DNA from 4 places in the Bradyrhizobium sp. LeoB3 genome. Region 4 is predicted to be linked to each of the others. Evidence: predicted binding sites of a transcription regulator. Region 4 holds the regulator's gene; each other region holds the start of a gene.
What was found. Region 4 encodes LexA, which represses DNA repair genes until DNA is damaged. Its sites were predicted from a motif close to TGTTCNNNNTGTGTTCNG; they were not measured.

Region 1: a site for LexA is predicted at 1,928-1,945, ahead of dinB (DNA polymerase IV). Genes of this name have one in related genera too.
Region 2: a site for LexA is predicted at 2,961-2,978, ahead of ACZXDY_RS11515 (ribonuclease T2 family protein). Genes of this name have one in related genera too.
Region 3: a site for LexA is predicted at 4,749-4,766, ahead of ACZXDY_RS29125 (ATP-dependent Clp protease adaptor ClpS). Genes of this name have one in related genera too.

What each region holds. Positions count from the first base shown of each region.
Region 1 is NZ_JBVBEF010000002.1:173,838-181,793, reverse strand. It holds gene ACZXDY_RS03560 (NAD(P)-dependent alcohol dehydrogenase) at 1-443, opposite strand, end outside; gene dinB (DNA polymerase IV) at 642-1,889, opposite strand; gene ACZXDY_RS03550 (HlyD family secretion protein) at 2,296-3,348, shown strand; gene ACZXDY_RS03545 (ABC transporter permease) at 3,375-5,675, shown strand; gene ACZXDY_RS03540 (HlyD family secretion protein) at 5,662-6,633, shown strand; gene ACZXDY_RS03535 (filamentous haemagglutinin family protein) at 6,712-7,956, opposite strand, start outside.
Region 2 is NZ_JBVBEF010000012.1:16,980-24,935, reverse strand. It holds gene ACZXDY_RS11535 (ATP-binding protein) at 1-1,188, shown strand, start outside; gene ACZXDY_RS11530 (DUF3617 domain-containing protein) at 1,409-1,948, opposite strand; gene ACZXDY_RS11525 (hypothetical protein) at 1,974-2,264, opposite strand; gene ACZXDY_RS11520 (hypothetical protein) at 2,435-2,905, shown strand; gene ACZXDY_RS11515 (ribonuclease T2 family protein) at 3,023-3,706, shown strand; gene ACZXDY_RS11510 (23S rRNA (adenine(2030)-N(6))-methyltransferase RlmJ) at 3,841-4,701, shown strand; gene ACZXDY_RS11505 (cold-shock protein) at 4,961-5,176, shown strand; gene ACZXDY_RS11500 (outer membrane protein) at 5,455-6,069, opposite strand; gene uvrC (excinuclease ABC subunit UvrC) at 6,296-7,956, shown strand, end outside.
Region 3 is NZ_JBVBEF010000056.1:40,410-48,365, reverse strand. It holds partial or broken gene ACZXDY_RS29145 (sensor histidine kinase) at 1-129, opposite strand, end outside; gene ACZXDY_RS29140 (response regulator transcription factor) at 557-1,249, opposite strand; gene ACZXDY_RS29135 (hypothetical protein) at 1,453-2,034, opposite strand; gene ACZXDY_RS29130 (Tex family protein) at 2,184-4,505, opposite strand; gene ACZXDY_RS29125 (ATP-dependent Clp protease adaptor ClpS) at 4,797-6,521, shown strand; gene ACZXDY_RS29120 (alpha-ketoglutarate-dependent dioxygenase AlkB) at 6,645-7,211, shown strand; gene ACZXDY_RS29115 (DUF763 domain-containing protein) at 7,392-7,956, shown strand, end outside.
Region 4 is NZ_JBVBEF010000003.1:24,400-32,355, reverse strand. It holds gene ACZXDY_RS04210 (MFS transporter) at 1-406, opposite strand, end outside; gene ACZXDY_RS04205 (ComEC/Rec2 family competence protein) at 806-3,094, shown strand; gene ACZXDY_RS04200 (hypothetical protein) at 3,104-3,325, opposite strand; gene ACZXDY_RS04195 (hypothetical protein) at 3,465-3,890, opposite strand; gene lexA (transcriptional repressor LexA) at 4,184-4,885, opposite strand; gene ACZXDY_RS04185 (molybdopterin molybdotransferase MoeA) at 5,087-6,298, opposite strand; gene ACZXDY_RS04180 (HAD-IA family hydrolase) at 6,308-6,937, opposite strand.

The DNA of each region.
Region 1 (7,956 bases), on a different contig from region 4:
GTCCGTGGCAGCGGCACAATATTGCGTTCGGAGGTGCAAAGGAATTCTGCATAGCCGCCGTTGCAATCAAGCCCCGGAAACGTGCCGGGACCATGCATATCGAAGCCTCGGCGACAGGCGAGACAGGTGCCACCGGTGATCTTCGGGTGAACGATGACCGGGTCACCCTTCTTTACTCCCTCGACTTCCTTGCCAACCTCTTCGATCCAACCTGCATTTTCGTGTCCCATGATGATGGGTAGCAGTTTGTCGCCGGTCGGATCCATATGCGGCTTCCATACACCTTCGATGATATGAAGGTCGGTCCTGCATACGCCAGCTCCACCGATGCGGACGATGACATCAGTCGATTTAGTCAACTTGGGATCAGGCGCTTTTTCTTCGCTGACCCACTGGTCGTTGGAAAGCTTCTCGTCGTACGCTCTCAATACTTGGGCTCTCATGTTGTCCTCCGTCTGCCCGGCGAGCTTTGCGCTCGCCATCGCGGAGGCGCCTCAGCATTTTTCGTGCCAGCGGAGCTGTACAGCACAAGCGCGCGCATCTAAGCACGTCAGGAACGGCGAGGTCTTTGCCGCTGGCGGCTAGCTGGTAAATAGGAGCTCGTACCCACCGGTCGCTTGTCGGGCCAAGGCTTTCGAGGGTTAAAGGTCTTTTTCGGCGAGTTTGCGAAATTCGTCGGGCACGGAACGAGAAATGCCAAGCGCTGCCGGGCCGTATCCGATCGCATCCCATCCGAAGCGATCGCGGATCTTGTCGACGGCGCAATCAGCCGCCCAACGGGCCATGCCTATCCTGGTGCCGGGGCGGCGCGCTTCATCTTGAAGTTCAAGCGGGAGTTCGAGCTCGAGATCCCAGTGCTCCTCAAGATGCGACACGGAGATCGCCAATAGCGAGATGGTCTTCTGGTCCGGATGATCTGCAAGGATTGCTCGCACCAGTTCCTCGGCGATCTCAGCAAGAATCATGGTCGCGGAGATCGGCGCATCGAGCGTTACCGAGCGCGTCACCGAGCTCAGGTCGGCGAAGCGAACGCGGACCGTCACGGTTCGACCGGGCCTGGACTTCGCCCGGAGTCGCGTAGCGATGCGGTCCGCGAGGTGAAGCAGCGTGGGTCGAATAATCCGCTCTTCGGCCGGCTTCCTGCCAATCGCTGACTGCGCCCCTGCCGATCCGGCCCGGCGGTGAGACTTGATCTCCCGCGGATCGCGATTCCATGCCAGCGCCGCGAGTTTCTCGCCTGCAGCGGGGCCGAGCAAGCGCTCGAGCGACCATCCCGGTGTCTTTGCCAGATGTCCGATGGTCAGCACGCCGATTTCGGCGAGCTGCGCCTTCGTGACGGGACCCACTCCCCACATCAGCTCGACGGGCAGGTGGTGAAGGAACTCCAGTTCGGTGTCGGGATCCACGACCACGAGCCCATCTGGCTTCGCCACTTGCGAGGCAATTTTCGCCAGATGCTTGGTGCGCGCCACACCGACCGAGATCCCAAGACCGATCTCCATCCGCACGCGTTGGCGGATTGTCTTTGCAATTTCGGCGGGCGTACCGAAGAGATGGGTGCAGCCCGCAACGTCGGCAAACGCCTCGTCGATGGAAATACGCTCCACCAGTGGCGTGAAATCGTCGATCACCTTGATGGCAGCATCACCCAGCCGTTGGTAGTCCTTGAAATGGCCGCCGACAAAAGTGAGTTGCGGACATAGCTGGCGTGCGTGCCGTCCCGGCATACCACCTCGAACCCCGAACGCCTTGGCTTCGTATGAGGCAGCAAGCACGACCCCGCCACCGACAGCGATAGGTCTGCCGCGCAGCGAAGGATCGAGCAGTTGCTCGACCGAGGCGTAAAAGGCATCAAGGTCTGCATGAAGGATGGTGGCCGCCGTTGCCATCCAGAGCGTTCACCGGTGAAATTTGACCGAAATTCACTGAGAACATAATGCGAACATGTTGGAACGCGTGTCAAGCCGGTTTCACAAAGGCTGAGAAGCTATTGGCTGCTCAAGCCTGGGCCTGGTTGAGCGACCGTTTTCTCTTCAGCTCACGGGAACGCGATTGAGCGAAAGGCTCCTGTTGCACGGCCGTCATCAGATCTCCGTACAGCATACCGATATCGAGACGAGACGATCATCCCCAGTGACGAGCGGACGGTACCCGATAAGGGCAGAGGTTGACATGCACCCTGCCGATAGTTGATCTTTTTGCTCGCGGAATTCAGCGGATCGAGATTGGACAGACCTAACAACCAAGGCTAGCAAACGACTACCCCGGTCACGCAAAGGGGAATCAGGCGCGGACATGCCGATCTCTGACAAGGAAATTCAAAGTACGTCCGACGCACCGAGGGACGGAGAGAAAAACACCCGCACCGCGACGCGCGCTCCTTCCATCATTGTCGGCATCGTTGCAGCTGCCGTCGTCGCGCTCTCTGTCTTCTATCTCTTGCGACCGGAACCACTGCTCGTCCAGGGCGAGGTCGATGCAACGCGGCTGGATATAGCCGCGCGTGTCGACGGGCGGGTCAAGGAAATTCCCGTCGAACGTGGCCAGAACGTTCCGGCTGGCGCTGTGCTCGTGCGGATCGACAATCCCGAAACTCTGGCCAAACACGAGCAGATGAAGGCAGCAAAGACTGTCGCCGAGGCTCAACTTGCCAACGTCCTCATCGGAACACGGGTGGAAACCATTGCCGCACGGAAAGCGGCAATGGAGCGGGCGCAGGCTGCCCAGGTGCTTGCCCAGAAGACCTTTGACCGTACCTACACATTGACCCAGCAAGGCAATGCGCCGCAAGCCCGTCTCGACCAAGTGACCGACACGCTGCACGAAAGCGAGCGCGCAGTCGATCAGGCCAAATCGTCCTACGACCAGGCTGTCAACGGCTACACAAAGGAGGAGCGGGCGATCTCCAGGGCCAACGTCGAAAAAGCCAATGCCGATATCCAGAGCGTTCAATCGATCATTGATCAACTCGTGGTCTATGCCCCCGTCGCCTCGCAGATCTATCAGCGCAATATTGAGCCTGGCGAATACGTATCGCCGGGCGTGCCGCTGGTTACCTTGATCGATCTGGGCGATGTCTGGATTCACTTCGATCTTCGCGAGGATCTCGTCAAGGGCTTGAAGGTCGGCGATCGATTTGATGTCCGCATTCCGGCTCTCGATGACCGCCGCGTCACCGTCGAGGTCAAGCTTATTGCAACCAAGGGCGAATATGCGAGCTGGCGGGCCACGCGTGCTTCGGGCGATTTCGATTTGCGGACGTTTTCGATTCGTGCCTACCCGGTCCAGCCGGTGCCCGAGCTGCGACCGGGTATGAGCGCCTATCTCGACTGGCGGTCGCGGCAATGAGGCTGGCGTCAAGACCGGGATTTCTGTTGGTCGCACAGCGCGAGTGCCAATGGCTGTTTCACGATCGTGTGGCGCTGCTTTTGATCTTTGGCGTGCCTCTCTTCGCGTTCGTGGTTCTCACAACGGTCTTCAGCCATCCGGTCATCCGGGGGCTCGGGGTGACGGTCGTCGACGAGGACAAGTCGGACGCTTCGCGTGCCCTGGTGGAATACGTCGCGGCATCTCCGAGCCTGAAAATCGTCGACCGCTCCGGTACGCTGTCCACGGCCGTGAAGGATATACGGTCCGGAAAGGCGATCTCGGCAATCTATATCCCACCGGATTTCGAGCGCGACCTGCAGGCTCAACGCCGTCCGCAGGTGGTTGGATTCTACAACCAGCAGTTCCTGACGGCGGCCGGCATTGCCTCCTCGGGGCTGAGCGATGCGCTTTCCGCCGCAGCCGCCGTGGCAGCCCCCGCGAAGCACGCAGCGCCCACACCAGCCTCGATCGGAACGATGGCCGGGGAAACCATCGCGCTTGTCAATCCGCAAAAGAACTATGCCCAGTTCCTGCTCCGTGCGCTGCTGCCGACGATCATCCATGTAGTGATCACGCTCGCGGCAGGCTATTCCGTCGGCTCCGAATTCCGCCGGCGCGACGCGCGGGCCTGGCTCGAAAGTGCCGGAGGCGATCCGGTCGTTGCGCTGGCCGGCAAGCTCGCGCCCCTCTTCGGCATCTTCCTCCTCATCATGCTTGCCGAGCCGCTCTTCCTGGAGGGCGTGCTGCAAGTCCCCTTCAGGGGAGACCTTCCGTTGATGGTGGCCGCCGGCTCGCTCCTGATTGTCGCCTACCTCTCGCTCGGTGCCCTGCTGCAGCTCCTGGTCGGCGATCTGGCGACGGGGCTGGGACTTGCGGGCCTCGTTGCCTCTCCTGCATTCGGCTACGCCGGCGTCGGCTTCCCCGCGATCGGCATGAATGCGTTTGCGCAAGTCTGGAGCGCGATACTGCCGCTGCGCTGGTACATGGCCGTGTTGTTGGGCCAAGCGGCACGCGGATTGCCGGTGTCGGACTCCGCCATTCCGTTCGCGGCGCTCGCCGGCCTGACGATGCTCTATGCTGGTTTCGCCTTGCTGCGTATGGCGAGCCTCAAGCGCAGGGGCTGGTTTGAGACGGCGCGACCAGCCGAGCAATCAGAGATCGGCCGCGCGCCCCGCGGCGTCGGCGGCGCCTTCATGGCGGAGTGGCGGCGCGTGCTCGGCGCGCGGAGCGCCTTCACCCTCCTGTTCCTGGCTCCCTTGGTCTACGGCATTTATTATCCGCAACCCTATCTGAACCAGATCCTGCGCAAGCTTCCCATCGCGGTCGTCGACAACGATCTGAGCGATCTCAGCCGCCAGATCGTCGAGACGCTGGATGCGAGCGGAGCATTGAGCGTTGCGGTCCGCACCCGTACACTCGCCGAGGCGCGCACCGCAATCGATCGTGGGAAGGCCTTTGCCGCCGTCGAAATCCCGCCAGACACTGAGCGCGACGTGCTCAAGGGCATCACCGCTCACATTCCGATCTACGCGGATGCCACCTATTTGTTCATATTCAGATCGACCGCCAGCGGGGTCGCCACCGCAATCGGGACATTGACGTCCGAGCTTGTTTCGCGAGGCGCACGCTCGGATGGAAGCCTTGTCAAGGCGAAGCTGGCGAGTTCGAGCCCGGCCGACATTCTGCTGCAGCCGATCTTCAACCCCGTGGGCGGCTATGCAAGCTACATCGTCCCAGCGGCGTTTGTGCTGATCCTGCAGCAAACCCTTCTGATCGGTGCGGCGATGTTGACCCGTACTGCGCTGGCAACCGGCGGCGGAGCGTTCGCCGGCGTGCTCGGCCGCGGCGTCGCCCATCTGACGATTTACCTTCCAGCGCTCGCACTTTATCTCATCGTGCTGCCGCGCATCTATGGCTTTTCAACGCTCGGGCATCTTCCACAACTGCTCGCGCTTGCTGCCGTCTTCCTGCTTGCGACGAGCTTCATGGGGCAGGCCGTCGGCGCCTGGTTCACGCGGCCCGAAAATGCAACCATCCTGCTCCTTGCAACCAGCCTGCCCCAATTCTTCACCGCCGGCTTCGCATGGCCGCGCGAGGCGATCCCCGATGTGGCCATCGCCCTGGGCCGACTGTTCCCGGCCGACTTCGCGATTGACGGCCTCGTGCGCATCAACCAGCTCGGCGCCAGCATTTGGGAGGTCGCACACGATTGGCTTGGACTGTGGTGCTTGGCGCTCGCCTATTTCGTGCTCGCCGTGATCTCAGCGCTTGCCGTCAAGAGAGGGCAGACACGTGCGCAAAGCTAGGCGTGTCGCCATCGCCGCGATCGCACTCGCGCTCGTCGCGGGCGTTGTGATCTATTCCGTCCGTGGTTCCGGATCGCCGTCCGCAATCGTTGGCGTCGTGCGGGCGACCGAGGTCAGGGTGGACCCGGAAGTAAACGGCCAACTCGTTTCGATTGCGGTCAAGAAGGGCGCGCAGGTACATGCCGGCGATGTCCTCGCGACGCTCTCGGCGGTGGAGTTGACCGCACAGGTGGACCAGGCGCGCGCCGCGCTCGCCTCAGCAACCGCGAACCGCAACAACGTCTATGCCGGCGTCAGGCGTGAGCAGGTCGACTCTCTGAAAGCTGCAATCGCCAAGGCAAAGTCCCGCCTCGACTATGTGCAGGCTCAGCTCACAAGAACCACCACGCTGGCGCGTCAGAGCTTTGAGTCCCAGCAGGCGCTTGACCAGGCCGAAAACGACGCCGCGAGCGCACGTGCCGATGTGGCGGAGGCCCAGGCGAACTACGATGCGGCCGTGGCGGGTCCGACCCAGGAGGAACGCGCGATCGCCGACGCAGAGGTGCAGGCCGCAGCGGCTGCGGTCGCGGTGCTCGAGCGTCGCCTCGACAAGATGGTCTTGCGTGCTCCCGCCGACGGTGTGGTCAGCGTCATCGCCGCAGAAGTCGGCGAGAACGTTCGCGCGGGTCAACCGATCCTGATGGTCGAAGCGGCGGGCAAGCAGTGGCTTTCATTCAATGTGCGCGAAGACCATCTGAGCGGTCTCGCGGTCGGAGAAACAGTCGGCGTGGTGCGGAACGGCGAGGACGGCGCGATCAAGAGCGCCATCACCGAACTGCGGCCGCTCGGCGTCTTTGCGACCTGGCAGGCCGAGCGCGTGATTGGCGATCACGACCGCAATACGCTACGCTTGCGCCTCGACCCACAGGGAGAGGCGGCCAGCCTCGAGCCAGGTATGACTGTTTGGATCAAGCAGTGACCAAAGCGCACTGCCTGCCCGTCCCGTAGCGGTCACCACCAACGACACGACATTCCCACGCAGATCGCTCCATGCCAATTATGGAGAGCTTGGCGCGACGACCTGGCGGGTGAGCGTATCGCGCTCCAACCCCGTCAACTGCTTGGTGTCCTCCGCGGAAAATGTGCCGTTGCCAAGGACGCGGACCATGTTGTTCGGGTCATAATTGTTGCTTTGTCTGCCACGGTTCCGCTGTCGTTCGCTATTGGGGCGATCTTCCTCACTTCCTCCACCGAAGCCGAGGAACTCGACGATGATGATGGAGGGTTGCTCGCCGGCGCGCGCCTGCGGCACGGTGGCTTGCTGGGCTGCGGCGCCCGCCGTGTTCGATGCTTCGGTCAGGCCGCCGATGTTGGGTGCCTGGACCTGCGGCACGCCGACGACGCCGCCTTGCGCCTGGATGTTGGCGGCGTTGACGATATGCAAGGCTGCGATGTTGACGAAGCTCGATGCGCGGATCCCCGCCTCGCCTGCATCGACGGTGCCGAGCGGCGCGACCAGATCGACCGTCCCGGGCGGCACCTCCGCGATCTGTCTCAGCGTCGCGATGCCGGCGCCGCTGGACGGCACGACCGGTGACACGGTGACATTGCCGTATCTGTCGTAGGCGCGTTTGGGCGGCGTGTAGATCACCGTGGTTTTGGCGCCGCGGCCGGCGTTGATGTCGCCTTCCGCCGACCAGACGATGATATTGCCGCCGAACGTGGTCATGATGCGCGACAGGCCAAGCAGCACGCTGCCCTTCGAATAGATCTGGATGTCGCCTGCCCCTTGCGTGATGAGGCCGGCATCGGCGCCCGGCGACAGCCCCTCGGTCCCGAGCGTGACCTCCCCGTTCGGCACCAGGAACTGGATGTCGCCGCCGAAATCGGTGTGCACATAACCGCTTTGAACGGTCGTCTTACCCGCGCCGGCCGCGACCGCCGCCGAGAACATCGTGATATCCCCACCATAAGCGGCATCGTTCGGCAACAACGTTGCAATCGCCTGGCGCCCGCGCAAATAAGAGCCGGCACGTGGGCCGCCATCTTCGTTGTATTCGCGCCCGCCTGCGGTCAGTTCGGCGTAATAGACCTGCCGCAGGAAGATGCGCTGCTGCGCTGCCGACAAGGTGAAGAAGTAACCGAGCGCATCGGCCTTGGACCCGCTATAGCTGAAGCGTTCCTTCAGCCAGTCATAAAGTTCATCCCCATAAGTCTTTGCCACCTTGCCGGGCTGATCGGCGAGTTTCCCCTCGCCCATGAGATTCTTCGGATCGAGATAGAGCTTCGCAAAGCCGGTCCA
Region 2 (7,956 bases), on a different contig from region 4:
ACGGTGACGCGCCGCCTCTCCACCGCTGTGGTGCAGGACATCGCCGCCCTCATCGACGTCTACAAGACCTATCCGCAGGACAAGGACCGCGCGCAGGTGCGCCGGATCGCTCAGCGGCTCCAGCTCGTGGTCGATTTCCTGCCTCCCGGCGATATGCCGCCACCCGGGCCAAAGCCGTTCTTTTCGCTGCTCGACCAGTCGCTGTCGGTGCAGCTCGGCCGCCAGATCGGCCGTCCGTTCTGGATCGACACCGTCGGCAGGTCCAACCTGGTCGAGATCCGCGTGCAACTCGACGACGCGATCATGCGCATCTTCGCGCTGCGCAGCGCCGCCTACGCATCGAATTCGGAAATCTTCATCTTCTGGATGCTCGGCACCTCCACGATCCTTTTGATCGTCGCGGTGCTGTTCCTGCGCAACCAGATCAAGCCGATCCTGCGTTTGGCGGACGCCGCCGAAAGCTTCGGCAAGGGCCGGGAGGCACCGAATTTCCGGCCGCGCGGCGCGCGCGAGGTGCGGCGTGCGGCGCACGCCTTCCTGGAGATGAAGGCGCGCATAGAGCGCACGATCGAGCAGCGCACCGCGATGCTCGCCGGCGTCTCGCACGATCTGCGTACCATCCTGACCCGCTTCAAGCTGGAGCTCGCGCTGCTCGGTGAAGGCCCCGAGATCGACGCCATGCGCAAGGACGTCGACGAGATGTCGATGATGCTGGAGGACTATCTCGCCTTCGCCCGCGGCGACTCCGGCGAGGTCGCACAGCCGACCGACATGACGATGGCGCTGGAGGAATTGCGCAACGACGCCGAACGCCACGGCCATACCGCGACCGTCGCCTTCCACGGATTGCCTGTCGTGACGGTGAAGCCGGCCTCGTTCAAGCGCTGCCTCGGCAATCTCGTCTCCAATGCGGCGCGGCACGCCAACGCGATCTCGATCACCGGCCACCGCGACCACCGCTATCTCACGGTCACCGTCGATGACGACGGCCCGGGCATTCCGGCTGATATGCGCGAGGAGGTGTTCAAGCCGTTCCTGCGGCTCGACGACGCCCGCAATCAGGACGAGGGCGGCACCGGCCTCGGACTGGCCATCGCCCGCGACATCGCCCGCTCGCATGGCGGCGACATCATGCTTGGCGACAGCCCGATGGGCGGCCTCCGCGCGACGGTGAGAGTGCCGGTGTAACAATTCTTCCCTTCTCCCCTTGTGGGAGAAGGTGGCGCGAAGCGCCGGATGAGGGGTTCTTTCCACGGGCTGTGGTGTTCGTGGAGAGAACCCCTCACCCAAGCGAGCCCGCTGCGAGTAGCTAAGCAGCCCTCTCCCACAAGGGGAGAGGGCACGACAATTGGCATCACAAGGCTGAGCTAGCTCGGACGCTTGAAGCGCATGCGGCTACGAAAAGAACTTACTTCGGCAGCTTGGGAATCATGCCCTTCAGCTTTTCCATGTCCTTGATGTTCATCTTCATGCCGCCGGCCATGATGATGTCACCGGGCTTCTGGTCCGCCTTGCAGGGGCCGAGCCATTTAGCTTCGATCGTGCCGGTGGTATCGTGCGCCGCACCGGTCGAGCCGCGATCGGCGTGCGAGGTTGTCTTGACCGTGTAGGCGGAGTTGAAGTCGCCGGTGATCTCGGCATGCGAGGTCACCGTGACGCCGGCGACGCCGCACACGGAATCGCTGACATAGCCGGTCGCGGTCTTCTGGATATCCTGCTTGGAGCAGATATCCTTCGCCATCGGCGAGACTGCCGTGCTCATGTCCTTGTCGGTGGTCTCGTCGGTGCAATGCTGCATCGTCATTTCGGGCGTGGTCGAGCCCGTGCGCGCGATCTTCATCTCCCACAGGCCCGCCTTGCGGACCGGCAGATCGACGGCGCCGGCCGCCCCGGGCAGCAGCGCAGCCAGGCCGATGGCCGATCCGAGCAGAACGAAATATCGCGTCATGCGGCGATGCCGGTACCGGTGCCGATCAATAAAGCGTGCGCAGCGGCCGCTCGGCGGCGCCCCAAGGCACCCAGCGGCAGGAGAAGGAGACGTAGCCACCCTCATAGGGCTGCACCGCGAGGAATTTCACCACCTTGCCGTAGGAAGCGCAGTGATCGACCGCGAGCTGGCGGGCGTCCGCCTGCTGGGCCAGCGAATAGGCAATGATGCCGCCGGTATCGTTGCCCTTGAACGGGGGCACCCAGTCGGCCTGGGCCGGTGCAACGGCCAGCATTGCGCCTGCGGCAACCATGCCAGCGGCCAGAATTTTTCGCATCTGCAGACTCTCCTCAAATCCTTGGGCGGCACCATAAAGTGCGCGGGCGACCGTGAAAAGAATCGTGGGCCGGAGATTTGCGGAGTTCTCCGCCAGTGTTGCCGCGTTGCACTTGACCTCGCCCGGCCTTCGCGGCACCGTCCGGCGCATTGGATGTCCGGCGGATTCTCATGCGCAACTCTGTTCGTTCCTCGACCAAAACTGGCCTCCGCGCCGCATTCGGCCTGCTGGTTGGCCTGTTGGCGTCCGCCCAGACCGCCCACGCCGCCAATCCGCTCGAGCTGAATTTCTGGCTGTCCGGACCGAAGTACGAAGGACGGGTGGCCCCCTGCGAGGCAGCGCTGCAGACCATCGCGTCTCAGTTCCAGGAAAAAGAGAGCCAGTTCTGGAATTCGCCGCTGGTGATCACCGGCTATTCGCGCATCCATGAGACTGCTTTCCGTCCCTGGCAGTCCGACAATATCCCGCGCCGCTACTGTTCGGGCGACGCGGTGTTGAGCGACGGCAAGGTACGCACCGTGCATTTCTCGATCATCGAGGATGGCGGATTTGCCAGCATCGGCCAGGGCGTCGAATGGTGCGTGGTCGGACTGGACCGCAACTGGGCCTATAATCCCGCCTGCAAGTCGGCCCGGCCCTGATCCTTAGGGCTGGTGTGGCGACGCTTGTTCTCAAGCAATGCGTCGCATCACACTTTGTTCTTGAAATGTTCCATCTCCCTGCTAGGCTCGCCCGCGGTCGAGTGTGAGGGGTGCTTGATGTTTCGATTGGCCTTGGTTGCCCGCCTGCTGATTTCCGTCCTTGCCTTTTTTGCCGCGATTGGCCCGGTCAGCGCCCAGGACCGCCGACAAAACGCGCCGGGCGAGTTCGATTTCTACGTGCTTGCGCTGTCCTGGTCGCCGTCGTTCTGCGAAGCCGCCTCCGAGCGCGGCGATGGCAGGCGGGCGCAGGTCCAATGCGGCGGACGCCCCTACTCCTTCGTGGTGCATGGGCTCTGGCCGCAATATGAGCGCGGCTTTCCGGAATATTGCCAGCGGCCCGCGCCACGCCTTGCCCGCAATGTCATGAGCTCGATGCTGGACCTGATGCCGGCGCCCGGGCTGATCTACAATGAATGGGACAAGCACGGCACCTGCTCGGGCCTCCCCGCACGCGCCTATTTCGAGAGCATCCGCAAGGCCCGCGCCGCGGTGAAGATCCCTGAGGAATTCCTGCAATTGTCGGAGCCGAAGACGGTCGCACCCGGCGAAATCGAGGAAGCCTTCATCAAGGCCAATCCGGGCCTCAGCAGCTCGGCAATCTCGGTCACCTGCGACAGCAAGCGACTCAGCGAGGTCAGGATCTGCATGAGCAAGGACATGCAGTTCCGTGCCTGCGAGGAAACCGATCGCCGCGCCTGCCGCCGAGACCAGGTGGTGATGCCGCCGATCCGGGGCGGTTAGACAGTCTCTCCATCGTCATGGCCGGGCTTGCCCCAGGCATCCAGGCCCCTCTTGACAGCGGCGACCGGGTGGATGGCCGGGACAAGCCCGGCCATGACGAGTAGAAGTGCGGTGTACAGACCAGCAGATAGCTCATGAACTACCGTCACGCCTTTCACGCCGGCGGCTTTGCCGACGTCATCAAGCACATCGTGCTGGTGCGAATCCTGCTCTATCTGCAGGAAAAGCCGGCGGCGCTCCGCCTCATCGACACCCATGCCGGCGCCGGCCTCTATGATCTCACCTCCGACGAGGCACGGCGCGGCGGCGAATGGCTGACCGGAATCGCGCGCGTGATGCAGGCGCGATTCTCGAACGAAGCGCTGCCGCTGGTACTGCCTTATCTCGACATTGTGAGAGCCTTCAGCCCGCCGGGCGAACTGAAGGCCTACCCGGGCTCGCCCTTGATCGCACGGGCGCTGCTCCGGCCTCAGGATCGCCTCACCGCTTGCGAGCTCGAGCCGGAGGCGCGCAAACGCCTGATCGACGCGCTGCGCCGCGACGCCCAGGCGCGGGTGGTCGACCTTGATGGCTGGACCGCGCTGCCGGCCTTCGTCCCGCCGAAAGAAAGGCGCGGCCTGGTCCTGATCGACCCGCCCTTTGAAGCCAAGGACGAGTTCGAGCGGCTGGCGCAAGGCTTTTCGGAGGCGTTCGCCAAATGGCCGACCGGCAGCTATCTGCTGTGGTACCCGGTGAAAAGCCGTCGCGTGACCGACGATCTCGCACGGTATGTCGCTTTCGAGACAGGCAACAGCAAGCCGGCTGGCAAATGCCTGCGACTCGAATTCAGCGTCGCGCCTCGCGAAGCCGAGAGCGGACTGGTCTCGACCGGGCTCTTGATCGTCAATCCGCCCTGGACGCTTGCCGGCGAACTCAGAATGATCCTGCCCGAGCTGGAAAAGCCCTTGGGCCAAGGCGGCGCCGGCCGATTCAGGCTGGAGACGCCCAAACCTTAACCAACACCGTTGCTGAAAACTCCCACTCGACCATAGGCAACTTGCCCGGAACCGTATTATGCTTGTCACGTTAGGACTGGCTTTACGTTCCGCTTCCGCGAATGGTTGCGGCGGAGTGACGAGGCCGAAGAAAAATCCAGGCGGGTCGGTGGCGTGACACAGGTCCGCTGAGGTGGCCAAGCTTCCGGCAGCGAATGTCCGGTCACCCGCTACGTGAGTTGCGCGTAGCGGCGGTGCAATGCGGGGGAGGAGTTTCCCGATGGCCATGACTGGGACAGTCAAATTCTTCAATGGAGAGCGCGGCTACGGCTTCATCAAGCCTGACGACGGCGGCCGCGATGTGTTCGTTCACATCACCGCAGTCGAACGCGCAGGACTAAAGGATTTGACCGAAGGACAGCGTATTACGTTCGACGTCGAACCAGACAAGAAGGGCAAAGGCCCCAAGGCGGTCAATCTGGTGATTTCATCGTGAGCCCTTGCGCTCACGCTGAAGCGGACTGAAGTCTCGGGTAACGATTTGCCGGGCGGCGCCCCGCGCGCACAGGCATGTGCGCGATCTCGCGCGTCAGCTCGGCATAAAAAAATTCCGGCCGCCTGCGACGGCCGGAAGGTTGTCGTAGATCGTTTTCTTATTCTTCGAAGTGATTGGTTAGAGCGTTTTCGAGCGAAGTGGACACCGGTTCGCGTGAAGAAAACGCGTCAAAACTAGAATCTAGAGCTTCGGTTCTGATTCAATCAGAACCGAAAACTCTAGAAGTGATAGTTCACGCCGGCACGGATGACGCCGAAATGGTAGCCGTTCGACGCGCCGGTGATGATGAAGTTGCTGCTGGCGAGATCGACATAGAGATATTCGAGCTTGGCGCTCCAGTTCGGTGCAAAGGCCATCTCGGCGCCAAGGCCGGCGGTCCAGCCGACATTGGTCTGGGACTCCGACAGGCCGAAAGTCTCGGCCCGCAGTTCGCCGAACGCCAGGCCGGCGGTGGCGTAGAAGAGCACGTTCTGGAATGCGTAGCCGCCGCGGCCGCGGATGGTGCCGAACCAGGGATTCGAGAACTTCCACGGCGCAAAGGTTTCTTCCGCGCCGGTGGCCTGGATGTCGCCTTCGGCGCCGAACACCCACGGGCCGTTGGTCCAGTTGTAGCCGATCTGCGCGCCGCCCGCGAAACCCGACGGCTTGGTCGGGTTGTTATTTACGCCACCCCAGGCATAGCCGAAATTGCCGCCGAGATAGGGCCCTGCCCAGCTCATGGCGTTGAGCGGCTGGTTGACGGTATAGGGCCCGCGATAATCGGCCGCTGCTGACGACGTCGTCCATCCCCCGACCAACAGCGCCAGCAGGCGCAAGACGACAAACCGCTTCATCGCAACCACTCCAGAACGCAACAGCCGCGACCCGCCGGTTGCGAAGGCCGGCGTGGTTACGGAATTCACTGTTTTTTCGGGAAGATTTATCGAAAGTTTTAAGTTAAAGCCTTGTTAAGGGCGGTTACCGCCCCCTCATCAATCTTAATGAAGCGTTACCGGCGCAAGGCTTTCCACTCGGAGCCCGATGCTGGCGATGGCGGCCGGCAGCGCCTAGTTTAGGCCCATGGATCACGATTCTACCGACCATTCGAAGGCGTCCGTGCCCAAGGGAGTGCGCCACGGCGGAAACCCAGACTTGCCGCCGCAGGACCTCGCGCTCGTCACCGGCGACGTCGATCCGGCGACGTCGGCCGCGGAGGAGGACGAGGACGCGCGGCTGCCCGAGGTTCCCGAGGAACCGGCGGAGGCCGTCGCCGAAGGTACGCTCGCGGTCGGCCATGCAGCGATCGAGAATGCAGTGCGGCTCGCCCCGACCTCGCCGGGCGTCTACCGCATGCTCAACGCGGCCAACGACGTGCTGTATGTCGGCAAAGCGAAGAACGTCCGCAAACGGCTTTCGTCCTATGCCCGGCCCAACGCGCCGCTGCCGGCGCGCATCCTGCGCATGATCGCGGCGACGGTGAATGTCGAGATCGTCTCGACCACCACCGAGACCGAGGCGCTGCTGCTGGAGGCCAACCTCATCAAGCAGCTCCGGCCGCGCTTCAACGTGCAGCTACGCGACGACAAATCGTTTCCCTACATCCTGATCACGGGCGACCATTGGGCGCCGCAGATCCTCAAGCATCGCGGCGCGCAGACGCGGCCCGGGCGCTATTTCGGCCCGTTCGCCTCCGCCGGCGCCGTCAACCGCACCATCACGGCGCTGCAGCGCGCGTTCCTGATCCGCTCCTGCACCGACGGCTTCTTCGAGAGCCGCACCCGCCCCTGCCTGCTCTACCAGATCCGCCGCTGCTCCGGTCCCTGCACCGGCGAGATCGATTTCCCCGGCTATGGCGAATTGGTGCGCGAGGCGACCGAGTTTCTGTCGGGCCGCAGCCATGCGGTGAAGCAGGAGCTTGCCGGTGAAATGGAGAAGGCTTCCGCCGAGCTCGAATTCGAGACCGCCGCGCTCTACCGCGATCGCCTCGCCGCGCTGTCGGCGATCCAGTCGCAGCAGGGCATCAACCCGCGCACGGTGGAGGAAGCCGACGTGTTCGCCATCCATCAGGAGGGCGGCTATTCCTGCGTCGAGGTATTTTTCTTTCGCACCGGCCAGAATTGGGGCAACCGCGCCTATTTCCCGCGCGCGGAAAAATCGTTCACGCCGGAGGAGGTGCTCTCCTCCTTCCTCGCGCAGTTCTACGACGACAAGCCGCCGCCGAAGCTCATTTTGCTCTCGCACGAGGTCGAGGACGCCGAGCTGCTCGCCGACGCGCTGTCGGTCAAGGCGGGTCGCAAGGTGGAGGTTTCAGTTCCCAAGCGCGGCGAGAAGAAAGAGCTGGTCACCCATGCGCTGACCAATGCCCGCGAGGCGCTCGGCCGCAAGCTCGCGGACACCGCGACCCAAGGCCGGCTGCTCGAAGGCATGGCCACGACGCTCGGCCTGCCCCAGGCGCCGAAGCGCATCGAGGTCTACGACAACAGCCACATCCAGGGCACCAACGCGGTCGGCGCCATGATCGTGGCGGGTCCCGACGGGTTCATGAAGAACCAGTACCGCAAGTTCAACATCAAGTCGGAAGGGCTGACGCCTGGCGACGACTACGCGATGATGCGCGAGGTGCTGGAACGGCGCTTCAAGCGGCTGCTGAAGCCCGCCGAGGGCGAGGAGGCCAAGGTCAAGGCTGACGACGATTCCTTCCCGCAATGGCCGGACCTCGTCATCATCGACGGCGGCCGTGG
Region 3 (7,956 bases), on a different contig from region 4:
TTCTATTCGTCCCACTGTCCGCTGCGTGACCAGGATGCTCGCCACCACCGCAACCACGAACATCAGGAAAATGATTGCAATCACCGCCGCCCAGATCTTGGCGGCGAAGCTGTCGAGGTCGCTGATATCAGTTCCCACCAGTAGACGATCGCCGCCCGGCAGCGTTGCAGACATGGCACGAAACCGCGATTGTCCTGCGGCATCCGGCGCACGAGGGGCATGAAACTCCGTCCATCCCTGCGCAGTCGTGGCCGCCGAAGGCCATTTGTCGAGATTCCCGGCGAGAACGGCGGACGCATGATCGACCAGAAGATACAGTTTTTCTGCGGAACTGCTGTCGGCCACCCGGTTTCGGATCAGCTCAATCAATTCCTTGCGTCCTGATCGCTCGTAAGCGCCGAGCAAATTGGAATATTCGGCCATGATGGCCTGATCTGATCGGCTGCGCACGAAAGAGGCGGTCGACAGATAGACATAGGCGAAGATGGCGGCGGCGATTACGCCAAAGGTCACGATCGCGGCCAGCGCCAGCTTGAAGGTCGTCGACCTCAGGGTATCAGCCAGGAGCACGGAGACAGTACCCCATGCCGCGGACGGTATGGATCAACGGATAGGCCTGCTGGTCGTCGACCTTGCGACGCACGCGTCCGACATAGACGTCGATGATATTGGTCGAGGGATCGAAGTGGAGATCCCACACGTGCTGCAGCAGCATCGCGCGGGAGACAACGCGGCCTTCGTTGCGGACCAGATACTCCAGAAGCTGGAATTCCCGCGGAAGCAGCGGAATGGCCTTGCCGCCGCGGTTGGCGGTGCGCGAGATCAGGTCGATGGCGAGATCGCCGACCCGCAGGATGGTGTCCTTGGCGATGGTCTCGCTGCGCCGGCCAAGCGCTTCCAGCCGCGCCAGCAATTCGACAAAGGAGAAGGGCTTGACCAGATAGTCATCGCCGCCGGCGCGCAGGCCACGGACCCGATCATCGACCTCGCCGAGCGCGCTGATGATCAGGAAGGGAGCAGCGACGCCACCGTCGCGCAATTGACGCATGACCGTGAGGCCATCGATGTCGGGAAGCATGCGGTCGATCGTGATCACCGCATGATCGCGAGACGTGCCGCGCCGCAGGGCTTCGTTGCCGCTCGCGGCCAGATCCACCTCATAGCCGCTGCTCGTGAGTTGCTCGGCGAGTTGGCCGGCAGTTTCCGCGTCGTCCTCGACGACGAGAATGCGGCGATGACCTGCCGTCATGGTCTTCTTCCGGAATGACTGGCCACGAACGCGCGGCGTTCCTGCAGCCCAGGACGTCGCGCAGCTGGCTTTGTCGGAGACGCTCATCGTACTCCGATGGTTGCGCGGGACGGCTCACATGAATGTGACGGTCACCCAAGGCCCACCCGGCGAGGCTGCGCCGGAAGGTGCCGTGTCGCGCTCATCACACCGTGGTTCGGCAGTCAGTAGTAACCGTCGTACCCGCAGACGTTGACCCACTGCAGCCCGTAGCCCGTCCACACTTGAGTCCAGCAGTCGTCGTAGTAGCCAGCGTAGGCGGCGTAGCCGAAAGGCACGCCGATGAACGCAAAGCGATTGAAGCGGTTGCGGAAGAAGCGGTTATGGAAGCCATGCCGGAAGGCTGCGCTTCGAAAAGCTGCGCCTCGAAAGCCGGGGCTCGCGAAGCGCGGCGCGAATGCAGCATTCGCATTCGCGAACCGCGCACCGGCAAACCGCCCACCCACAAAACGCGGTCCTCCGCCGATGGTAGCAAAACGCGGTCCTCCGCCAATGCTCGCGAAACGCGTCCCTCCACCCATGCCGCCGAAGCGCGGACCTCCGCCTATGGCGTGCATCCCGCCTCCGAAGCTACCGCCGCGGAAACCTCCGGCCATGCCGCCGCCGTGAAAGCCGCCGCCCATGCCGCCGCCATGGAAGCCACCGCCGCCGCCCCCGAAGCCACCGCGAGCGAAGGCCGGCGACGCGAACGCAAGCGCGGTCGTGAGCGCACCCGCGATAAGGGAATTGACGAGCTTGCTCTTCATCCCGATTCCTCCCTGGTTGAATTGCAGCGACGCATCGCGTCGCAACAGGAGAACGATCAGGAGAGCTAAAAGCTCCTTCGACTTCAACTGACAAAGGCGACAGATTCTGACACGGAAGTTAGCTTCCGTGCCAGACTAAGCAGTTCCGCTCAGCGTAACGGCTTGCCGTTCTTCTCGCTGGCGCGGCGGAAGGCGTCGGCGAAGGCGTTGCCGGGTTGTTCTTGCTTGCGCGGGGCGGAGGACGTCATCGGCCCGCGAACACGGTCGCTCGACGAGCCCTTCGAATCCTTCTTGCCGGTCTCATCATCGAGCCGCAGCGTCAGCGCGATGCGCTTGCGGGCGACTTCGACGTCGAGCACCTTCACCTTGACGATGTCGCCGGGTTTGACGACCTCGCGTGGATCCTTGATGAAGGTCCTGGACATCGCCGAGATGTGCACCAGACCGTCCTGATGCACGCCGATATCGACGAAGGCGCCGAAGGCGGCGACATTGGTGACGGTGCCCTCGAGGATCATGCCGACTCTGAGGTCCTTGATCTCCTCGACGCCTTCCTTGAACACCGCGGCCTTGAACGCCGGTCGGGGATCGCGGCCGGGCTTTTCCAGTTCGCGCAGGATGTCGGTGACCGTCGGCAGACCAAAGGTCTCGTCCACGAACGACTGCGGCTTCAACTGGCGCATGATCTCGCTGTTGCCGATCAGCGCCTTGATGTCGCTCTTGGTCGCCGTGAGAATCCGGCGCACCACCGGATAGGCCTCGGGGTGCACGCCCGAGGCATCGAGCGGATCCTCGCCGTCGTTGATGCGCAGGAAGCCCGCGCATTGCTCGAAGGCCTTCGGCCCCAGCCGCGGCACCTCCTTCAGCGCCTTGCGCGACTTGAACGGGCCGTTCGAGTCGCGGTGCTGCACGATGCTTTGCGCCAAGCCGGGCCCGATGCCCGACACCCGCGACAGCAGCGGCACGGAGGCGGTGTTGACGTCGACGCCGACGGCATTCACGCAGTCTTCCACGACGGCGTCGAGCGAGCGTGCGAGCTTGCTCTCGCCGAGATCGTGCTGATACTGGCCGACGCCGATCGCCTTGGGATCGATCTTCACGAGCTCGGCGAGCGGATCCTGCAGGCGCCGCGCGATCGACACCGCGCCGCGCAGGGTGACGTCGAGCCCCGGTAGTTCCTCGGATGCATAGGCCGAAGCCGAATAGACCGACGCGCCGGCCTCCGAGACGACGATCTTCGTCATATTCAGGTCCGGCAGCCGCTTGACCAGTTCGGCTGCGAGCTTATCGGTCTCGCGCGAGGCGGTGCCGTTGCCGATCGCGATCAGGTTGACGCGGTGCTGAATCGCGAGCTTGCCGAGGATCGCCAGTGCCTCATCCCACTGGCGCTGCGGCTCGTGCGGATAGACCGCTGTCGTCGCCAATACCTTGCCGGTCGCATCGACGACAGCGACCTTGACGCCGGTGCGGTAGCCGGGATCGAGCCCCATGGTCACGCGCGCACCGGCGGGCGCCGCCAGCAGCAGGTCGCGCAGGTTGGAAGCGAACACCCGCACGCCTTCGGTCTCCGCCGCGGTCCACAGCCGCATGCGCAGGTCGATGTTGAGATGCACCTGGATCTTGGTGCGCCACGCCCAGCGCACGGTTTCGATCAGCCATTTGTCGCCGGGACGGCCGAGATCGGAAATGGCGAAGCGCTTCATAATCTTCAATTCGTAAGCGCTGGGCACGCCAGCCACCGGCGGCTCAGCCTCCGGCTGCATCTGCAGATCGAGAATCTCCTCCTTCTCGCCGCGGAACAGCGCCAGGATGCGGTGCGACGGCAGCTTGTGCAGCGGCTCGCTGAAGTCGAAATAGTCCTTGAACTTTTCGCCCTCGGTCTTCTTGCCCTTGCGCACGGTCGAGACCATGCGCGCGTTCGCCCACACCTCCTCGCGCAGCGCGCCGATCAGATCGGCATCCTCGTCGAAGCGCTCGACCAGGATCGCGCGCGCGCCTTCCAGCGCCGCGGCCACGTCGGCCACACCCTTGTCGGCATCGACAAAGGCTGCCGCCTGCGCTTTCGGATCATGCTGCGGCTGCGTCATCAACAGCTCGGACAACGGTTCGAGCCCGGCCTCCTTGGCGATCTCGGCCTTGGTGCGACGCTTCGGCTTGTAGGGAAGATAGATATCCTCGAGACGCGCCTTGTTGTCGGCAGCCATGATCTGCGCTTCGAGCGCGGCATCGAGCTTGCCCTGCTCGCGGATCGAATTGAGGATCGCGGTGCGGCGCTCCTCGAGTTCGCGCAGATAGGTGAGCCGTTCTTCCAGCGTGCGCAACTGCGCGTCATCGAGCGCGCCGGTCAATTCCTTGCGATAGCGGGCAATGAACGGCACCGTGGCGCCGCCGTCGAGCAGCGTGACGGCCGCCTCGACCTGCTGCTCGCGCACGCCAAGCTCTTGCGCAATCTGCTGATGAATCTTTGCCACGCAATTCCCCTGAACAACTTCGACGCAACCGAACCGCCGGTCGCGAGGCGCCGCTTATGGACCATGCCCGCCGATTTGATCAAGCGGCGGTGAGAGACAGTTCACAAGCGCGGCCCGCGCGAACGGCGAATCGGTATCGCGGTCTGTGCGCCGTCAATCTGCCGAAGATGTGTCGAATCGTCTTCCAGCGAAGTGCTCGAAGATTTCCTGCCTGGCCTGCTTGACGAACGGCACGTTTCATGATGTTCTTTTTTTGTTCTTCGATCTTAAGTTGCGTTAAAGAGGTATTTCATGGACGACGGGTATACCGGCGCCGAATCGTTTCAGTTTACCTTCCACAATGATGATACGCCTCGAGAGTTCGTCAGAGAGCTCTTGCGCGCCGTGTTCGGCAAGTCGGAGCGGGAGGCGATCCTGTTCGCGGCGGAGATCGACCAGCAGGGCAGCGCGACCTGTGGCCCCTATCCGTCTCGGGTCGCCGCGGCCTTATGGAAAACCGCGCAACAACGCATCAACGCGGCCGGGCATGGTCTTCAGATCACCAGCGAAGCGGTAAGGACCAGCGGCCCCTGCGATTTGTGCGGCGCGCCGCCGCCGGTGCAGGAGGTGCAGCTCGACGACAAGATCGCCTGCCTCTGCAGCGACTGCCTGCTCGCGGCAAGGGATGCATCCGAAAAATTGCAGGGCGACGAGTTCAGATACACATACGTCGCGATCGATTGGCATTTTGCCGGCATTCCACGCAATCAGCTCGTGACGCGGGCGCGCGGCTTTCCGGGTCACATGCGTGCGGACGTTCAGGTCGCGCTGGATCGATTGCTCTCTTCACCGATCCACTTCTTCGGCGTTCACGAAGAATATCGCTACGAGACGCTGACCTTTGCGGGATTGATGAACGACGGGCGCAATGCGCCAGTGATCGCTCCCCCGCAGTACTATGACGTCGATGTCGGCGAGCCGGCAGCGGTAAAGTGTCTCAACAACGGATTGTGGCTGTGCCGCGCCGGCGAACTTCGCTACGCGGTGCTGCTGTCCATTTATCGCGAATCCCGCAACGAGGACGCGATCCGGATCGAGATCGCGGTGCCGACCGGCGCAGCCGGCGACACCTTCGTTCAGCGCTGTTTTTCGGAGCTCGAGCAAGCGGTGCAGGCAGCGCGCTCCTATCGCGGCAAGGTTCTTTCGCTCGACGGCGGAGCTGAATATCGCGGACGTTCAAGGGGCATAACGGTGCACCGGCTGCCGCCCGTCGATCGCGAGGCCGTTATCCTGCCTGAACCGACCCTAAGACTGCTTGAACGCAACGTGCTGAACTTTGTCGGCAGCCGCGACGCGCTGCGCCGGCTTGGCCAGTCGACGCGCAAGGGCATCCTGCTCTATGGGCCGCCGGGCACTGGCAAGACTCACACCATCCGCTATCTCGCCACCAATCTGCCGGGACATACGACGCTGATCATCACCGCCGAACAGATCGGGCTGCTCGAAGCTTACATGAATCTGGCGCGACTGCTGCAGCCGACGATGGTCGTGATCGAGGACGTGGACCTGATCGCCGTCGACCGCGAGTTGATGGGTCCGTGCGAGGAATCGCTGCTCAACAAGCTGCTGAACGAGATGGACGGATTGAAGGAGGATGCCGACATCCTGTTCGTGCTCACCACCAACCGTCCCGAAGAGCTTGAAAGCGCGCTGGCCGGCCGGCCCGGCCGCATCGACCAGGCGATCGAGGTGCCGCTGCCGGATGCGATCGGCCGCGGCAAGCTGGTGCGGCTCTACGGCAGGAGCCTGCCGCTCGAGGACAGCATCGTCGACGAGGGGGTGCGGCGCACCGACGGCGTCAGCGCCGCCTTCATCAAGGAGCTGATGCGACGCCTCGCGCAGGCCAGCATCGCGCGCGACGGTGGCAAGTCGGTAATATCAGCCGACATCGACGAGGCGCTCGACGACATGCTGTTCGCCGGCGGCCGGCTCAATGTGAAATTGCTCGGCGGCGCGCAGGAGATGGCCGCGGAGTGACGCGCCCTGGGTGGAGGGCCGTCGCGCGGACTCCGGTTGGAGCGACGGCGGCGGGCCCCTTCTTTCGGCGCCGCTCCACCCTATATCAGGGCTGCCCCTCGCACGCTCAGAAGGACCGCCGGCTTGACCGAGCAGCTCGCCTTATTTGCCGACAATTCCTCCGCGCCGGAGGGATTGCGCTATGCCGCCGATTTCATTTCGTCCGAGGTCGAGCGGGAACTGATCGCGCGCATCGCGGCGCTGCCCCTGCAGCCGTTCCAGTTCGGCCAATATCAGGGCAAGCGGCGCGTGGCTTCGTTCGGCTTCCGCTATGATTATACGGAGCGACGGCTGCGTGAGGCCGATTTCATCCCGGACTGGCTCAGCCCCGTGATCGAGCGGGTCGAGGCCTTCGGCGGACCAGGCACCGAGATCGCGCAGGTGCTCTGCACCGAATACGACACCGGCGTCGGCATCGGCTGGCATCGCGACAAACCGCATTACGACCGGGTCTTCGGCCTGTCGCTGGGATCGCCATGCAAGTTCCGCTTCCGCTGCCCAGCCGGCGACAAGTGGGAACGCTTCACCTTGGAGGCGCAGCCCCGATCGATCTACCTGCTCTCGGGTGAGGCAAGGCAAGTCTGGGAGCACAGCATTCCAGCCGTCGAGGCGCCGCGCTATTCCATTACGTTCCGCACCATGCGGGACTAGTCGCGAGGGACGCTTCGATCACCTCTCCCACAGGGAGAGGTCGGCGCGCAGCGCCGGGTGAGGGGTTCCGGTCCCTCGATAGAGCAGATCCCCTCACCCGCGCCTTCGGCGCGACCTCTCCCTATAGGAGAGGTGAAGCAAGAACTGCTACACTCCACCTGATTCAGCACCAGGAGCCTCATGGCACGACGAACCGGTAGCGCCGATCTTCCGCTCCATAACGGGCGCGTGCCCGCGTGGCTCGGCCAGCGCATGTCCACGCTCGGCGCGATCATCACGCAGGCGATCGTCCACCATTACGGGCGCGAAGAGTTCCTGCAGCGGCTCGCCCATCCGTTCTGGTTCCAATCCTTCGGCGCGGTCATGGGGATGGACTGGCATTCCTCTGGAATCACCACCTCGGTGATCGGCGCATTGAAGCGCGGGCTCGCGCCGCTGCAAGACGAGCTTGGCATCTATGTCTGCGGCGGCCGCGGCAGCAACTCGCGCCGGACGCCGGACGAATTGACCGCGCTCGGCGAACGCACCGGCTTCGATGGCGTGGCGCTGACGCGTGCCAGCCGGCTGGTGGCCAAGGTCGATAGCGCCGCCGTCCAGGACGGCTTCGAGCTTTATCTGCACGGGTTCTTCGTCACCGAGGACGGCAAGTGGACCGTGGTGCAGCAGGGCATGAACGGCGACAAGCGGCAGGCGCGCCGCTATCACTGGCATTCCGAAACTCTGAAGAGCTTCGTCGACGAGCCGC
Region 4 (7,956 bases):
TGATGGCGCCGCCATACTCGCCACCCAGGCACAAACCCTGGATCATGCGCAGCCCGAACAGCACGAACGCGGCGGTGAGACCGATCGACTGGTAAGTCGGGATCAGGCCGATCGCGCCCGTTCCCAGTCCCATTCCGGTGAGCGTGATGAGGAACGTGTACTTGCGGCCGACTCGGTCGCCCATCCATCCGAAGAGGAATGCTCCGAGCGGACGGATCAGGAATCCTGCAGTGAATAGGGCGATCGTGCTCAGCAGGGCTGCGACGGGGTGGGATTGTTCGAAGAACTTGACCGACAGAACGGCGGCCAGGCTGCCAAAGATATAGAAGTCATACCATTCGATGATGTTTCCGACCGACGCGGCAACGATCACCCGGCGAAAATCGCTCGGTACCTGAATTGCCATGTGCTGCTCCTTTGGTTCAAAGGCTTCTCCTCGCGTTTTTCAGCGCTCTGTTCGCTCGCGGAGTGCGCGTGATGCGTGACGCTACAGGCCTGATTTGCGAGTTGCGTCCGCAACGCCGGTCTCAGGGAAGCCTTGAACCACCTGAGAAGGGCTCCAGCGGTCTTCGAACCGCGAGCCACCACTGCCTCTTTCCCATCTGTCCGAGTGGAGGCGTGACGGTACTCTAATCCTCAATGGGACTGTGGCCTTATGAGACTTTCGGCTCAATCGGGCTTGGAGCGCTAAGATCGGAAACGCGCCGGCAGGACGTTCTTTCCTCCGTATTCCGCATCTGTTCCGCTATCCCGCGGATACCCGGTTCCGGTAGCTTTGTTGAAGCAGGAATACTCAGGGCGGAGGATGTCGGACGAGGGCAGGACGCCGGGCGGCAGGCGCGGCTATGCCGGCACCTGGCCGCCCCGCGAGGCGGTGGCGCCGGCGGGTGGTTATGCCCCGATCGGCGTCGGCGCCTGGCCGCCAATCGTCGAGACGTTGCGCCAGTGGATCCGGGCGGAAGCGGGCGCCGGACGGCTTCTGCCCTGGGTGCCGGTCGCGTTCGGCTGCGGCATCGCGCTTTACTTCGCCGCCGACCATGAGCCAGTGCTGTCGGTCGCGGCCATCGTCGCCATCGCGCTATGCGCTGTCGCGTTCCTGCTCAGGCGGCGGCAGGCGTTCGCTGCCGCCGTCATCATTGCCGCCGTTGCGTCGGGTTTTGCGGTTGCCACCTGGCGCACCGCGCGGGTCGCACATGGCGTGCTGGCGCGGCCGATGTTTTCGGTGTCGCTCACCGGATTTGTCGAGACCCGTGACATCCGCGAGCGTACCGACCGTTTCGTGCTGCGCGTCGCGAGCATCGAAAGCCAGCGCGGCGCGCCGAAGCTCGAGCGTGTCAGGCTGTCGGTGAAGAAGGGCACTGCCCCTGACGTCGGCAGCTTCGTCGAATTGAAGGCACGGCTGCAGCCGCCGCTCGCTCCCTTACGGCCCGGCAGCTACGATTTCAGCCGCGATCTCTATTTCCAGGGCATCGGCGCCTCCGGTTTCGTACTCGGCGCGATCAAGACGACGGCGTCGCCGGAAGGCCGCGGATTTGCGCTGCGCTATGCGGCGTTCATGCAAGGCATGCGCGATGCGATCGATGCGCGGATCCGCAACGTGCTCGAAGGCGACAATCGCGCGATCGCGACCGCACTCCTGACCGGCCGGCGCGATGCGATCTCCGAGCCGGTGAATGATGCGATGTTCATTTCGGGGCTCGGCCACGTGCTCTCGATCTCGGGCTATCACATGGCGGTGGTCGCGGGCGTGGTCTTCTTCGCAGTCCGCGCCTTGCTCGCACTGTTCCCGGTGCTCACTGTGGGCTTTCCGATCAAGAAATGGTCCGCCGCGGCGGCGCTGGTCGCTGCCGCCTTCTATCTGCTGCTGTCGGGAGCGGAGGTCGCGACCCAGAGATCGTTCTTCATGACGGCAGTGGTGCTGATCGCCGTCATGGTCGACCGCCGCGCGGTGACGTTCCGGACGCTCGCCGTCGCGGCCATGATCGTGCTCGCGATCGCACCGGAAGCACTGGTTCATCCGAGCTTTCAAATGTCGTTTGCGGCCACCCTCGGGCTGGTGGCGCTGGTGCAGATTGGCATGCCGCATCTGTTTGCCGCGCCCGATCATTCCGCGACCGCGCGGATCGCGCTGTGGGGCGGGCGCGAGATTGCGATGCTGCTGCTGGCCTCGCTGGTAGCGGGGCCGGCGACCACGCCCTATGCCGCCTTTCACTTCCATCGAGTGGCGCCCTTCGGCGTGCTTGCCAATCTGGCGGCGATGCCGGTGGTGTCGGCGCTGGTGATGCCGGCCGGGCTCCTCGGCTTGCTGGCGATGCCGTTCGGTTTCGACGGCGTGTTCTGGGCGATCATGGGCAGCGGCATCGACTGGATGATCGTGGTTGCGCAATGGGTCGCCGCGCTGCCGGGCGCAGTCGGCCACGTCAGTGCGTTCGGGATCGGCCCGCTGATCGCCGCGAGCCTGGGCGTCATCCTGCTCGGGCTGTTGCGCACGCCGCTGCGCTTCGTCGGCGCGGCGGTGCTTCTCATTGCGGTGGTCTGGGCGGTGAGGGCGCCGCAACCCGACATCCTGATTTCCGGCAACGGCCGCAATGTCGCCGTTCGCGGCGGTGACGGGCGGTTGCACCTGATGCGGACCGCGAAGGACGCGTTTCTCGCCAAGGAGTGGCTTGCCGCGGATGCCGATGCCCGCACTGCAAGCGACCCGTCGCTCACGGAGGGCGTCTCATGCGATGAGGGCGGCTGCGTGACCCCGGCCGCGGGCGGCGCGTTCATCGCGCTCACGCAGCGATCCGAGGCGCTCGCGGACGATTGCGAACGGGCGGTGCTGATCGTGACCGCACGGCCGGTGCCACAAGGCGGTGCGGCGGCGGTCATCGATGCCGAGCGCCTGCGGCGGCAGGGCGGGCTGGCGCTGCGGCGGAACCGGAACGGCTTCGTCATCGATGCGGTCAAGCCCGCCGGCCTCGACCGGCCGTGGTCGCCTGCGGTGTCAGGCGAAGGCGAACCCGAGACCACGATCCGGATCCAAGGGGCACCCGCGCCGCGCGCCATCGATGCGACCCCGTCCGAGTCCGACCTGCAGCCGGAAGACTGAGCGCTCCCGTCAATCTCCACCGGCGTTGGCCGGCAGCTCGAAGGCGCCGAGCCGAAATTCGTCCGGACCGCCCGAATGCGACGGCACTTGCACGAGCGTGAAGCTCGCATCCGGAAATCGCTCCCAGATCGCGAGATCTTCCGCTGCGACGGTGAGCCAGCCGAACCTGAACATGTATCGGCCGGGCTGGGCCACCCGTCCGGCTTTTTGCCATGTGATCTTGGTGACCACCGATCATGCCCCTTGCGAATAGTTCAACAAAAAACCGCATGCGCCCCCGGATGGCCTCCGGGGCCGCTCGAATACTTTGCTTTTCACCCGCGGCAACGTCCCGCCGGCCGAGACCGGCGGCGCACGCTGCCCGAAGCTCTCAGCCGATGAACAGCGGGTTCGGCGCGGGGCGCTGCTCGACCGCCTTCGGTGCCGGCTCTGCAACATGATGCGTCACTGGCAATTGCAGCACGGTGGCCCGCTGCCCTTCGCAGAGCTGGGTCACCAGCACATGGCTGCCATCGGGGAATTCGATCGCGTCGTGATGACGATCCCGAATATGCGCATCGATCTGGTTGAACTTGCCGACACGGAAGCCGGTCGTCTTGGTCCAGATCCAGCGATTGTCGTAGCGGACGTTATCGGCGAACGCGAGTTCGGTCCCGGGAAGCATGCAGACTGCGACCGTCGGATCGCTTTCCGAAGCGAAGCCGCGGGTCGAGGTACCGCGGAAGGTGGTGGTGATAAGCGTCTCTCCGACTTGGGCGGGACGCGTCGCCACGGCGTGCAGGCTATAGTCACACATCGGATTGCTCCTCATTCGAGATAGCCGACCCGTGCCTGGGAAGAGGCGCAGGCCTCTATCAGAGTGGACGATAACTTATAAGCCTCTGCTCCGTTCTTGGCATTTGTACGGCCCGCGCCCTCTAGCCGTTCACAAACACGATAGGAGGCGCTGCCGGACATCTCCTTGCACCGAGAGTGCCCCGGCGAACTTACCGGGGCTCTTATTCTAATCACTCTAAATCGTTCTTGTCAGTGTCCTTGAGGGCAGAGCACCCACCAAAGTACCAGACGAGCTGCTGCGTCCTCGTCGGCTCAGTACTTGCGATAAAGCCCGATCAGCTTGCCCTGGATCCGCACCCGGTTCGGCGGCAGGATGCGGACTTCGTAGGCCGCATTGGCAGGCTCAAGCGCGATTGACGCGCCGCGGCGACGGAAGCGCTTCAGCGTCGCTTCCTCCTCATCGATCAGCGCCACCACGATGTCGCCGGTGTTGGCGGTGTCGTTACGCTGGATCAGCGCCATGTCGCCGTCGAGGATGCCGGCCTCGACCATGGAATCGCCGCGCACCTCGAGCGCATAGTGCTCGCCGGAGCCGAGCATGTCGGGCGGCACGCTGATGGTGTGGCTGCGGGTCTGCAGCGCCTCGATCGGCGTACCCGCCGCGATCCGGCCCATCACGGGAACGGCGACGGGACGGTTGCCATCATCCTCGGCCACGGCCGCGCTGGTCGTGCGCTTGCCGAGCGTGCCCTCGATGACGCTTGGCGTGAAGCCGCGGCGACCGTTGCCGGCGGCGGAGAGCTCGGGCAGTTTGATCACCTCGATCGCGCGGGCGCGGTTCGGCAGGCGGCGGATGAAGCCCCGTTCCTCCAGCGCCGTGATCAGGCGGTGGATGCCGGACTTCGAGCGCAGGTCGAGTGCGTCCTTCATCTCGTCGAACGAAGGAGGCACGCCGGCCTCTTTCAGCCGTTCGTTGATGAAACGCAGAAGTTCATACTGTTTGCGCGTAAGCATCGCGAGCATTCCCCCGGTTGGTAGCGTCGTTCGATCCGAGACTTGAGAAGAGCTGATCTCGGGAGTCACGCACTCCCATTCGTAGACAGCGAGTTTCGAAACAAATCATGAACGGACACTATATGTTCGATATGTGTTCCGCAACCACTTAATTTCTGGTGAACGCGACCAGAGATGCTCGGGCAGGTGTCGGTCGCGACGTCATTCGGGCAATCGGAGAATGTCGCAAGGCGCGCCTTTTGCTGCGGCTGGCGCGAATGGCGGACGGATCACAAGTGCCTGCGCCGCAGTGAGATTCCCAAGCAGCGAACTGTCCTGCTTGGTGACCGGCGTTGCGATCAGCGTGCCGTCGTCGCGCTCTTCGAGTAGCGCACGAAGATAATCTTCGCGCTGATCGTTGGCGGCGAGATCGCGGCCGAGCAGGGCGCTTTCCGTCACGTGATGAATCGCCGAGCGGCCGAGCAGGGCCCGAATCAACGGCACCAGGAACAGATAGGCGCAGACATAGGACGACACCGGATTGCCGGGCAGGCCGATCACTCGCATCGCGCCGAGCCGGCCATGCATCATCGGCTTGCCCGGCCGCATCGCGATCTTCCAGAACGCCATGGTCACGCCCTCGGCCTCGAGCGACGGTTTGACGAGGTCATGGTCGCCGACCGAAGCGCCGCCGGTGGTGATGAGGATGTCGGCGCCCGCGGCATGCGCGCGGCGGATGCCGTCAGTGGTGGCGGCAACCGTGTCGGCGGCGACCCCCAGATCGATCGCTTCAGCGCCTTCCGCACGCGCCATCGCCCGCAGCGCATAGCCGTTGGAATAGACGATCTGGCCTGGACCCGGAGAGGTGCCCGGCATCACGAGTTCGTCGCCGGTCGCGAGCACGGCGACCTTGGGTCGGCGCCGCACGGGGAGTTCCGGATAGTTCATTGACGCCGCCAGCGACAGCGCGCGGTCGGTCAGCCGGCTTCCGCGCCTCAGCAGCACGTCACCCTCGCGGAAATCGACGCCGGCGGGCCGGATATGCCGCCCGGCGACAGCGGCCTCGGTGATGGTGATGTGATCGCCATCGACCCGGGTGTCCTCCTGGATCACGACCGCATCGGCGCCGGCGGGAATGACGCCTCCGGTGAAGATCCGTGCCGCTTCCCGCGGACCAAGTTCCCGATCGAACGGCCGGCCCGCGGCGACTTCGCCGATCACCTTCAGCCGCGCGCTCAAGTCGGCGGCGTCGGCGGATCGCACCGCATAGCCATCCATCGCCGACATCGCCAGTGGCGGCTGAGTACGCTTTGCCGCGACGTCACGGGCAAGCGTGCGGTGATAGGCGGCATCGAGCGCGACCATCTCTTCCGGCAATGGTTCCGCGCCGGCGAGGACCGCGGCTAGCGCATCGGCGACCGGCATCAGGGCCACGGGCAACTCCTAAATTCCGAGCGCGACAAGCGCGTTCGTCACATCATCCGGCGATGTGACGTGAATGGCCGTGAGACCTATCGCCCGTGCGCCGCGAATGTTCTCTGCGGAATCGTCGAAGAACACGATGCGTGAGGCCGGCACGCCGATCGCCTTTATCACGTAGTCATAGGCGTCCGCGTCAGGTTTCCGTAGCCCGATCGTCGAGGAGAAGAAGATCTGGCGGAAGTGGCCGAGCACGTCCGAATAGGCTGTCGAGAAATGCTCGATATGGGGCGGATTGGTGTTCGAGAAAGCATAAAGCGGCAGACGCGTCTTGGCGCGCGCCAGGTGCTCGGCGATTCCCGGCATCTCGCCGGCGAAGATCGCGTTCCACCCTTCCAGGAACTGGGCGTCGGAGATGCCGATGCCGAGCGACTGCCGCAAGCTTGCGAAGAAGGCGGCGTCATCGATCTTGCCGACCTCGTGATGTCTGTAACTCTCGTCCATCACAAAGCGGGTGGCGAGCTCGCCGGGCTCGCAGCCGGCATGGCCGGCCCAGGTGGTCATCACCTTGCCGAAATCGATATCGAGCACGACGCGGCCGAGGTCGAACAACAGGACGTCGGCGGAGCCGGGGGAAAGGGACGGTTGAGTCATGGCGACGGCTGTGTACGAAAATCCCGAGGGGCCGGCAATGTCTTCGATTGTATCAGCCAGGCGGGTCACACACACCGATGTCGTCCCCGCGAAGGCGGGGACCCATAACCACAGGGAGTTGTGGTGGCGCGAGCAAGCAGTGGTAGCGGAGCACACAGCAAAGTCCTGTGGTTATGGGTCGACGAGGGGAACGTCCGATTCAATTTTCAAACAGCTTGAGGATGTGAGTCCACATTCTCGCGGCGCATTGCGCCCGAGCTTTGCGTTCGTTTCACCCTCTCATCGAACAGAGGGCGCAGGGAAAGCCGGGTGCCGGTTGCACCCATGGGTCCCGTGCGACAAAAAGCACGGGAGTAGGACCACAGGTTCAACCGAAGCATTCCGGCCTTCCCTGCGCGATGGTGTTACGGCTTACTTCGTACTCTCCCCGGTGACCGGGCTTTCTTGCCACCGTCGCCTAGTGCGAATGTGTTCGCACGAAACTTAGCGCCAGCGTCGGGGCGCCAGGACCACACGACTTCGCCGTCCGTAATGCGCGTGCTCGTCAGTCACACCCATCGCGTCCACCGCATCTCACCGCAACGTTCGTGACGATCGCGAGCCGCCCCTCTCTTGGGTGAGACGCGCGGAGTTAAATCACTGATTTTGCCCGACGGCGAAAGCGAAATGTTTTTCGCTGATAGTCTGGATACGTTTCTGCTGATTTGCCCGTCGGGTTGATATGTCGCACCCAAAGCAACCACATCGTCACTACGAGCCAACGGATAAGCGCGAAGCGCCGCCCGATGACAGGCTCCGGGAAGCAATCCATAGCGCAGCGAACGGAGGCATGGATTGCTTCGCTCCGCTCGCAATGACGGAGGCTGTCATTCCGGGGCGTCCAAAGGACGAGCCCGGAATCCATTTCGCAGCTTGCGCCAGCGGATGAATGGATTCTCTGATGTGCAATTGCACATCATAGCTCGCGCTGCGCCCGCCCCGGAATGACCGCGGCAGTTGGCAACGGGTGGAGCATAAGT